One region of the Ureibacillus sp. FSL K6-3587 genome, then DNA from elsewhere that is predicted to be linked to it. Evidence: riboswitches for the same ligand, from Rfam matches in the RefSeq annotation. Region 1 holds a riboswitch; each other region holds the start of a gene.

Region 1 (3,258 bases):
GGCAAAAATGAATTATACAGAAAATGCGGTTTGGGAGAAGGAGAAATTTCTTGATATGTTGGATTTGCTGGATCGGGAAGGTTTTCGGATTCATGTGGAAGCAGAAAAAGAGTTGCACATGATTTTTGAAGGATTTGAATATGCGCGGGTACGAAATGGAAAAAAGAATTTTAAACATGTCATTTCCCATATGCCGATCGTAACGAATGATGATTTGACAAACTTCCGGAAGTTTCGGATTATTCCATCCGTCCAGCCGGCCATCTTTCATCAATCCATAGATGCCGGCAAGGAAGACGAACTTAAAAACTGGCATCGAATGAAAAGCTACTTTGAAAAGGGATTGCCGGTCTCATCTTTCAGCAACTATCCTGATGGTGAGTTGAACCCGCTTTATGGAATTGAGACAGGAATGACAAGACTTCACTGGAATGATGAAAAAAGTCAAAAGCCTTTGTGGCCGGAAGAAAGCGCCACATTGAAGCAGATGCTCCGAAGCTACACCATTTATGCGGCGAGGCAAATAGGCTGGGAAGCGCAATTGGGAAAAATCCGGGTAGGCATGCAGGCGGACTTTATTATACTGGATAAAAATATTTTCAGGGTTCCGCCAGGTGAAATCAGCGAAGCAAAAGTCATACTTACTTATTTTAAAGGAAAAGAAACATACCGGGATGAATCGGAAATGGGCGGACAATAAAAAAGTATCTTCCGTAGCCAAGTGTGTTCAACGAATAACCCCTTTACGGAAGATACTATTTTTATACGGATGGGCCTTTCTTCTTTTTAAAGGCGGAACGGATCGTCGGTTCTGTGCCGCGCTTCATCCGTTTTATGTTTTCTAAATGCAAAATGATTGCGACCAAAAGAAGGAACAGAACAATGATAAAAGGCCAGAGGGAGGGCTCATAAAGCAAAGCGCTGATTGCAAATGCAAAATAAAAGAAAAACACGCCCAGAATCAAATAATTGGTCAATAAAGAGACAACGATAAGACCGACTACGGCAAGAAGACCCATTTTCCAATTGATCGCAACGAAAATGCCGATCAGGGAAGCGGTTCCTTTTCCTCCCCGAAAATTCATATGGATGGGAAAATTATGGCCAAAAATGACCGCCGCGCCTATCAAATAAAGGAATATGGAAATTTGCTCCGCATCCAATGAAGTGAAGTGATTTAAGAAATATTTTGCCAAGATTATGGCAAGGACGCCTTTTCCGATATCAATGAGGCCTACGAGTATGCCGTATTTCCAGCCAAGGGTCAAGGTGGCATTGGAAGCCCCCGCGTTTCCATGGCCCGCTTCTTTTAGATTCACCCCGGAAAGGTATTGGGCCACATTTGATCCATGGATGCAACCGATAAAATATCCCGCAATAAGTGAAATAATCAGCTCTATCAACATAATATTTGCTCCTTTTATAGAAAAAAACGCTTTAATCTATTATACTCAATAAAATAAAAAAAGATTTAAAAATTTCAAAAAATAGTTGACAGAGTGGGTTACTATGTTTTATAGTTAATCCAACGATGGAAAATTAATCATTACTCTTATCAAGAGTGGCGGAGGGAATAGGCCCAAAGATGCCCGGCAACCGGCAAGTATTTGCAAAGGTGCTAAATCCTACAGACGTTTGTCTGAAAGATAAGAGGAGGAAATGTACGTGTACAGAGCCCTCTTCTTATACGAAGAGGGCTTTTGTTTTTATCTTCGGTGCCTTCTCGAAACCTTCCATCTCAAATTTATGTTTAGGAGGAAATATCATGTCCGAATTCAAACCAGAAACGCTATTACTTCACGGTGGTCAACAACCTGATCCAGTAACAGGTGCAATTGCCGTTCCGATTTATCGCACGACGGCTTATGCCTTCAAAAACACAGAACATGCACGAAAATTATTTGCCCTTGAAGAAGTCGGAAACATTTATTCCCGCATCATGAACCCGACAGTCGATGTGTTTGAAAAGCGTGTTGCCTTGCTAGAAGGTGGCTCTGCAGCTGTTGCTCTATCTTCCGGTCAGGCGGCAGTTGCCTTCTCCATTTTAAATATCGCCAATGCGGGAGATGAAATTGTCTCTGCTGGATCATTGTATGGCGGAACATATAACTTATTTGCTAACACATTACCTCGTTGGGGCATTACAACAACATTTGTAGATGAAAGAGATCCGGAAAACTTCCGCAAAGCAATTACGGACAAAACAAAAGCAATCTATGCAGAAGTAGTAGGAAATCCTAGCTTAAATATTTTAGATATTGAAGCAGTAGCAGCAATTGCCCATGAACATGGCATTCCATTAATCATCGACAATACGTTCCCATCACCATATGGATGCAATCCAATTGATTTTGGAGCAGATGTTGTTATCCATTCAGCAACAAAATGGATTGGCGGCCACGGTACAACAATCGGTGGCGTTGTGGTAGATGCAGGAAAATTCGACTGGACACAAGGCCGATTCCCTGGATTCACAGAGCCTGACCACACTTATCACGGCATCCGTTACGGCATCGATACAGCAGGCGCAGCTTTTGCAACAAAATTGCGCGTTCAATTATTGCGCGACTTAGGCCCAACTTTAGGTCCGGATGCGGCTTTCAGTTTCCTTCAAGGATTGGAAACTCTTCACCTCCGCTATCCAAGACATAGTGAAAATGCGGAAAAAGTAGTGGCGTTTTTGAAAAACCACCCATACGTGGAATACGTGAATTATCCAGGAGATGAATCATTCGAATCTCACCATTTAGCGAAAAAATACTTGAAAAACGGTTATGGTTCTATGGTGACATTCGGCATTAAAGGTGGCCGTGAAGCAGGCAGTGTCGTTATTGACAACGTGAAATTGTTCTCTCATGTTGCAAACGTTGGAGATGCAAGATCATTGATTATTCATCCGGCTTCAACAACTCACCAACAATTATCTCCTGAAGAATTGAAAATTGCCGGTGTTGGAGAAGAGCTCATCCGCCTATCCATCGGCTTGGAAAACGCAGATGATATTATTGCGGATTTAGATCAGGCTTTAGCCAAAGCAGCAGCTGAATTTGGTGTAAAGAACGCTTAAGTTGATCATTTATAAAAGCCCCTCTATTTGCATATAAAAGAAAGAACGGTCATTTGATACCGGAAAATCCCAATTCGGCTCTCATTTGAGCTGAAGAACCCAGTGTCAGCGGATCAAAGCATGTAAATCCGGCACTGGCTATATGGATTCAAAGCTGCTCATTCGCAGCAGTTGCAAAATCCAAAAACAAA
Region 2 (3,258 bases), 1.4 Mb from region 1:
GACATTTGTTGCATACTTCTTGCTTAGACGCGATATGAAACGAGGCACTCTCGAAATGGTTGGAAATTTTGATGGTGGCGAAGAGAAACAAGAAGAAGTGGAAGAAAATCTCCTATCAATTCAACAAAAGCGATTTTTCGCCCTTTTGATTCCGGTTGCCTTTTTACTAAATGTCGTGGCCATGTCCATTTTTGATTTAACCGGCGGAGATGCGACTGCGTTGATCGGTGGAACGACACTGCTGATTCTGTTGCTTCTTTCCATGTTCGCCCATAAAAATGCCGGGTTGGAAAAAACGACAAGCTATTTGATACAGGGTTTCCAATTTGGTTTTAAAGTGTTTGGCCCGGTAATTCCGATTGCAGCTTTCTTCTATTTGGGAGATTCCGGCTTTTCCCAAATCATTGGGGATTATCTTCCTGAACATTCGCAAGGGATCATCAATGATTTAGGGGTGGCTCTGGCATCAGTTGTACCTTTGACAACGGAAATTGCAGCCGTAACCGTTGCGGGCGTCGGTGCCATTACGGGATTGGACGGCTCCGGATTTTCCGGCATTTCATTGGTGGGGTCCATTGCCAATCTTTTTGGAACAGTGATTGGTGAAGGAACAGCCACTTTGACTGCATTGGGCCAAATTGCAGCGATTTATGTCGGAGGAGGAACATTGGTGCCTTGGGCATTAATTCCTGCTGCTGCCATCTGCAACGTGAGTCCGTTTGAATTGGCTAGACGAAATTTAGTTCCCGTTGTGATTGGACTTGTGGTGACAACAATTGCGGCGATGTTTTTCATCTAAAAATAAGAGGCTGGGACAAAACTAGTTTCAAGATAGAAAAAAGGAGAATTTGATTCAACTCAAATTCTCCTTTTTCCATTTCTCTCCATTATTTTTGGTCGTTTGAACTTTGTTGGCCGTGTATTCCCAGCCTCTGTTTAAATTTCAAAATCAACGGCATCATCCACATAATGCCAATCGTAAGGCGTTTCTTGGTAAACGTAGTAGTTCAGCCAGTTGTAGAACAATAAGTGGGCATGGGCGCGCCAAGTATTTTTTGGCTGCTTTGTTGGATCATTATTAGGGAAATAATTTGCCGGTATGTCTATAGGTAAACCTTTCTTTACGTCACGCTCGTATTCTTCCGCAAGCGTTGTTGCGTCATATTCCAAGTGGCCAGTGATCATAATGTGTTTGTTGTCTTTGGATTGGATGATAAAAGGTCCGACCTCTTCCGAATAGCTCAACAATTGCAAATCAGGATGCTGTTCTATTTCTTCGATGGAAACGGAAGTGTAACGGGAATGCGGTGCGACAAATTCATCGTTGAACCCCCGAACCAAATCATTCGTCAAATCCGTAATGGTATGCGCAAATATACCGGAACATTTTTTCGGCAACTCGAATTTTCCGATTCCGAAGTGGTAATAGAGAGCGGCTTGTGCAGCCCAACAGATATAAATGATTGAAGTCACATTCTCTTTCGCCCAGTCCAAAATTTCAGTCAACTCTTTCCAATAATGGACTTCTTCAAATTCCATCCGTTCAACCGGCGCCCCGGTGATGACCATTCCGTCAAAGCGGCGGTGCTTGATTTTATCAAAAGTTTTATAGAATGTTTCCAAATGGCTTTTGGATACATTTTTAGGTTCATACGTGGCTGTATTTAAAAACGTTACATTGGTTTGCAGCGGCGTGTTCCCGAGCAATCGCAGCAACTGTAATTCCGCTTTTTCTTTTTCAGGCATCAAATTCAACACCAAAATGTTCAATGGACGTATGTCCTGTGATAATGCGCGGTCCTCTTCCATGACGAAAATCTTTTCGTTTCTCAATATTTCTCCAGCAGGTAAATTTTTCGGAATATTAATAGGCATTCCTCTTGTCCCCCATTCTAAAATATCTTAATAAAAAAACCCTGCTCATTCCAGAAAAGAGAATGAGAGGGTACAAAATTTCCTTGCACGCACTCTCTTATCTCCCAAGGCTGAGCCTTGCTGGAATTAGCACCTTTCTAACATCCGTTAGAGGTTGCTGAAGTTTCATTGGGCCAAGTCCCTCCACTTCTCTTGATAAGAAAGTATAATTCCCATATAAAATTAAGATTATCCTAACATATCCAATAGAGAATTGCAATAATCGAGCTATTTTATTTTGCTGTGAAATTTCTCTAACCAAACCGGATTTTCTATTTCAAAGAGTTCTTTTTCCAAATATTGATCCCAATTTTTTAATAATGTATTCCACACCCGCGGAAAAAATTCCCTGTTTTCAGTGTTCCACACAATAAATTCAATACAGGGCACATCGTTGATTTGCGTATTTTCCAACGATAGGATGGATTTGATTTCTTGATGAACTTCATCCGCCCGATCGATTATTATATTTTGAATTTCCTTTTTAAAAAACTCCACATCCAATGATTCTTCTCCATCGTTCATATAACGATACAATTGGTCCGGAAAATCATCAAAATCCAGCACTTCCTCCATATCACCGTTCATCATTTGATGATGCACCGGGCTGTACAATAACTCTATTGTCACAGGATCCAATTCCTCTTCAAAGACGCCTTGGGAAAATTGCCGCTTTCCTTTTTCCGTCAGTTGATAAAAGTTGTTTTCCCGTGCAAGCAGCCCGTTCTTTTGCATCTTCCGCATCAAATCTTCGATGAATAAGGGCTCCACCAACAAAATTTCGCTGAGCTGTTCAGCACTTTCAAAAGCCGATTTTTGGAAGGAGAAAAGCAGAATTTTCATTAAAATGTCCATCGCCTTTTTCTGGATGGGCTGATAGGTGATTTCATAGGTATGCATGGGAATACACCAAATGTCCGTATGAACAATGGTTCCCCTGATTTCTTTTTCCAATTGATTTTTTAATTGCTGGAGTTCCATGTCACGGGCTCCTTCGTTATTTTTCGTATTCCTTGTTGCTGTTTTACGACATTAAATAAATGCTGGTACATTTCTCTCGTTTCTTTCTTTTTCGGACGCATTGTAAACATATCGGAACTGCCGACAATCATCAGCAACTCCCGGGCTCTTGACAAAGCCACGTTCAACCGCCGGTAGTCTTTCGCAAATCCGATTTCCCCGTGCGGATTATTGCGGACCATGCTCAACAAAATCACGTCCATTTCCATCCCCTGGAATTTATCGACGGAACCTGTCCGGATATGCAAATGAGGCAAATGCAGTTCTTCCACTAACTGATTGACCCGATTCACTTGCTCCCGATAGTAGCTGATCACCCCGACG
Region 3 (3,258 bases), 1.3 Mb from region 1:
ATTGTGTTCGTGGAACTTCCGCAAGTGGGTGACGAAATTCAAATGAACGAGCCGTTTGGAAGCGTTGAATCCGTAAAAACGGTTTCTGAATTATATGCACCGGTTTCCGGCAAAGTTGTTGAAGTGAATACTGAACTGGAAGACAGCCCGGAACTTGTGAATGAATCACCATATGAAAAAGCTTGGATGATTGTCGTTGAACCTTCAGATGCTTCCCAAATCGATCAATTATTGACTGCGGAACAATACGAAGAAATCATTTCGGAATAGTATGTGAAAAACGCCAGTGAAAGAACTGGCGTTTTTTTTAAAACAAAATATAATAAATAAACAACCTTTTTATTTTATTTTTGTTTCTTCGGTTTTTATTATAGTACTTGGGGTGATCAACATGCATTATGAAAAATGTATTATTGTTGAAGGTCGTTCGGATATGATGAAATTGGCCCCCATATTTGCGGAAGAGGTGAAAATCGTCTGTACAAATGGAACCATCAGCGAAGATGCGTTGCTGGAACTCCTTGAGCCTTATGAGGAATGCGAACTATATACATTTTTTGATGCGGATCAATCGGGCGATAAATTAAGAAAATTGATGAAGCGGATCTATTCTGAGGCTACCCATCTCAACGTTCCGAAGACTTATATGGAAGTGGCGAATGCCCCAAGAAAAGTATTGGCACAATTACTGAAGGAAGCGAAATTTTCAGTACACAAAGAATATTTAGTATAGGAAATGATCGAAATGGAAGAATGGACAATTGAAACTTGGAAAGAGAAAGCAAAAAATCATGAAGTAACGGCTTTATATTTATACACACCCTTTTGCGGAACATGCAAAGTGGCATCAAAAATGTTGGAAGTCGTCGAAGTGTTGCTGCCACAGATTCCCATTGGCAAAGCGAATATCAATTTTCTGGAGGATTTCGCTTTTGAACAGCAAATCGAAAGCGTGCCTTGTCTTTTGATTACGAAGAATGGAAAAGAGCATGAAAAAGTTTATGCCTTTGAATCCGTACAAAACTTATATGAAAAGTTGAGATTATAGTTGACATATGATAGATTACATGGTACATTGGTTCCATAATTAAATAGAAAACTCTTATTAAGAGTGGTGGAGGGAAGTGCCCTATGAAACCCGGCAACCATCATATTTTTGATATGATAAGGTGCCAAATCACGCAAAGTATTTATTACTTTGAAAGATAAGAGGAAGTTTTACAAATTCTTCTGGGTTGTTCAACTTCCCTTCTACTTATCAAAGTAGGAGGTTTTTTTATTGAAATTTCCTCTTTTTACATTGCTAAAGTAATAGAATAAAAACTGTAAAATTCACAGATGCAGTATTAAAACTTTATTGCGGTTTGTCAAAGGAGTACTCATATGATTGAAGTAAAAGATGTCACAAAAATATTTAAAACGAAAGATGGAGAATTAACCGCAGTTGATCATGTCAGTTTATCCGTTCAAAAAGGTGAAATTTTCGGAATCATCGGATATAGCGGTGCCGGAAAAAGTACATTGATCCGCCTTTTGAATGGACTTGAAAAACCAACAAGCGGTTCAGTCACTGTGAATGGTCTTGAGATATCATCGATAAAAGGAAAAGAGTTGCGCAAAGCGCGCCAAAAAATCAGTATGATTTTCCAACATTTCAATCTATTGTGGTCGAGAACGGTTGCGGAAAATATCGCATTCCCTCTGGAAATCGCCGGTGTTCCAAAGGCGCAACGGGACAAGAAAGTTCAAGAATTGATCGAACTTGTGGGGCTGGGCGGAAGAGCGGATGCTTATCCTTCCCAGCTTTCCGGGGGACAAAAGCAGCGTGTGGGGATTGCGAGAGCGTTGGCAAACAATCCGGAAGTGCTGCTCTGCGATGAAGCGACGAGCGCATTGGACCCGGAAACAACCGATTCGATTTTGAGTCTGTTGCAAGATATTAATCAGCGCCTCGGATTAACGATTGTGTTGATTACCCATGAAATGCATGTCATCCGCAAAATTTGCCATCGGGTGGCGGTAATGCAAGCCGGGCGCATAGTTGAACAAGGGGACGTACTTGAGGTGTTCCGAAATCCTCAAGCGGATATTACGAAAAACTTTGTGATGCAAGTGTCCGATTCAAGAGAATCCAAAGAAGCGATTGAGCATATTTTGAAAAATTACCCAACAGGGAAATTGGTGAAATTGATTTTTGTAGGAAATACATCCGATCAACCGGTTATTTCTTACTTGATCAAAGAATTCCAAATTGATGTTAATATCCTTTACGGCAATATATCCGAAACTGCCAATGGCCCTTATGGAACATTGATCGTCCAACTTGACGGAGATAAGGAAAAAGTGGAAAAGGCGTTGGAAAAATTGCAGACGATGAACATTAAAACGGAGGTGATTTCCAATGATTGAAACTTTATTTCCAAATGTAAAGTGGGACCTCATGTGGCAAGCTACTTATGACACGGTCTACATGACGGTTGTCTCAACGGCGGTCACCTTCGTTCTTGGATTATTGATCGGTATTTTGCTTTTTTTAACTAGTCCCCATCAATTGTGGGCGAACAAAGTGGTTCATTTCTTGACGGGATCCCTTGTCAACATCTTCCGTTCGATTCCGTTTATCATATTGATCATTTTGTTGATTCCATTTACGAAGTTTTTACTTGGAACAATCCGTGGAGTGAATGCCGCTTTGCCGGCGCTGATTATCGGTTCTGCGCCATTCTATGCCCGTCTCGTTTTAATCGCATTCAGAGAAGTGGATAAAGGGGTCATTGAAGCGGCAAGATCAATGGGCGCCAATACATTTCAGATTATTTGGAAAGTGTTGATTCCGGAATCCAAACCTGCCCTCATTTCCGGCATTACGGTAACGGCTGTTGCCCTTGTCGGCTATACGGCAATGGCGGGAATCATCGGTGCCGGCGGTCTGGGTAACTTGGCGTTTTTGGAAGGTTTCCAAAGAACCCGGGAAGATGTCACGTTAATGTCAACGATTTTTATTTTGGTCATTGTATTCATCATACAATGGATTGGCGATACTATTACTGCCAAAACGGACAAGCGTTAGTTGGGTGATTTGGCGAAAGCCGTTCACATAAAAAAATTGAAGGAGAAGGAGAAAGAGGCATGAAGAAATTATTATCATTTTTGCTTTTATCCGTTCTTGTACTCGCACTAGCAGCATGCGGTACGAAAGACGATGCAAATTCTTCGTCTGATGAAGGAACAAAAGACGACGAAACAAAAGAAAAAGTA

Evidence for each region. A riboswitch is a leader RNA that binds a small molecule or an ion and turns the genes downstream of it on or off. The one in region 1 is predicted to bind S-adenosylmethionine.
Region 2: it holds a riboswitch for S-adenosylmethionine, as region 1 does, so the genes downstream of both, metA (homoserine O-succinyltransferase) here and NSS77_RS04565 (O-acetylhomoserine aminocarboxypropyltransferase/cysteine synthase family protein) in region 1, are expected to answer to the same signal.
Region 3: it holds a riboswitch for S-adenosylmethionine, as region 1 does, so the genes downstream of both, NSS77_RS10935 (methionine ABC transporter ATP-binding protein) here and NSS77_RS04565 (O-acetylhomoserine aminocarboxypropyltransferase/cysteine synthase family protein) in region 1, are expected to answer to the same signal.

The regions. Positions count from the first base shown of each region.
Region 1 covers NZ_CP151969.1:930,003-933,260, reverse strand. Annotated here, with positions in the region: gene NSS77_RS04575 (amidohydrolase family protein) at 1-700, shown strand, start outside; gene NSS77_RS04570 (glycerol-3-phosphate acyltransferase) at 762-1,406, opposite strand; SAM riboswitch class I at 1,550-1,653, shown strand; gene NSS77_RS04565 (O-acetylhomoserine aminocarboxypropyltransferase/cysteine synthase family protein) at 1,766-3,067, shown strand.
Region 2 covers NZ_CP151969.1:2,989,211-2,992,468, forward strand. Annotated here, with positions in the region: gene NSS77_RS14730 (hypothetical protein) at 1-799, shown strand, start outside; gene metA (homoserine O-succinyltransferase) at 937-1,875, opposite strand; SAM riboswitch class I at 1,970-2,077, opposite strand; gene NSS77_RS14740 (nucleoside-diphosphate sugar epimerase) at 2,143-2,895, opposite strand; gene NSS77_RS14745 (AAA domain-containing protein) at 2,877-3,258, opposite strand, start outside.
Region 3 covers NZ_CP151969.1:2,219,749-2,223,006, forward strand. Annotated here, with positions in the region: gene gcvH (glycine cleavage system protein GcvH) at 1-270, shown strand, start outside; gene NSS77_RS10925 (toprim domain-containing protein) at 392-733, shown strand; gene NSS77_RS10930 (thioredoxin family protein) at 746-1,048, shown strand; SAM riboswitch class I at 1,100-1,212, shown strand; gene NSS77_RS10935 (methionine ABC transporter ATP-binding protein) at 1,384-2,409, shown strand; gene NSS77_RS10940 (methionine ABC transporter permease) at 2,402-3,070, shown strand; gene NSS77_RS10945 (MetQ/NlpA family ABC transporter substrate-binding protein) at 3,130-3,258, shown strand, end outside.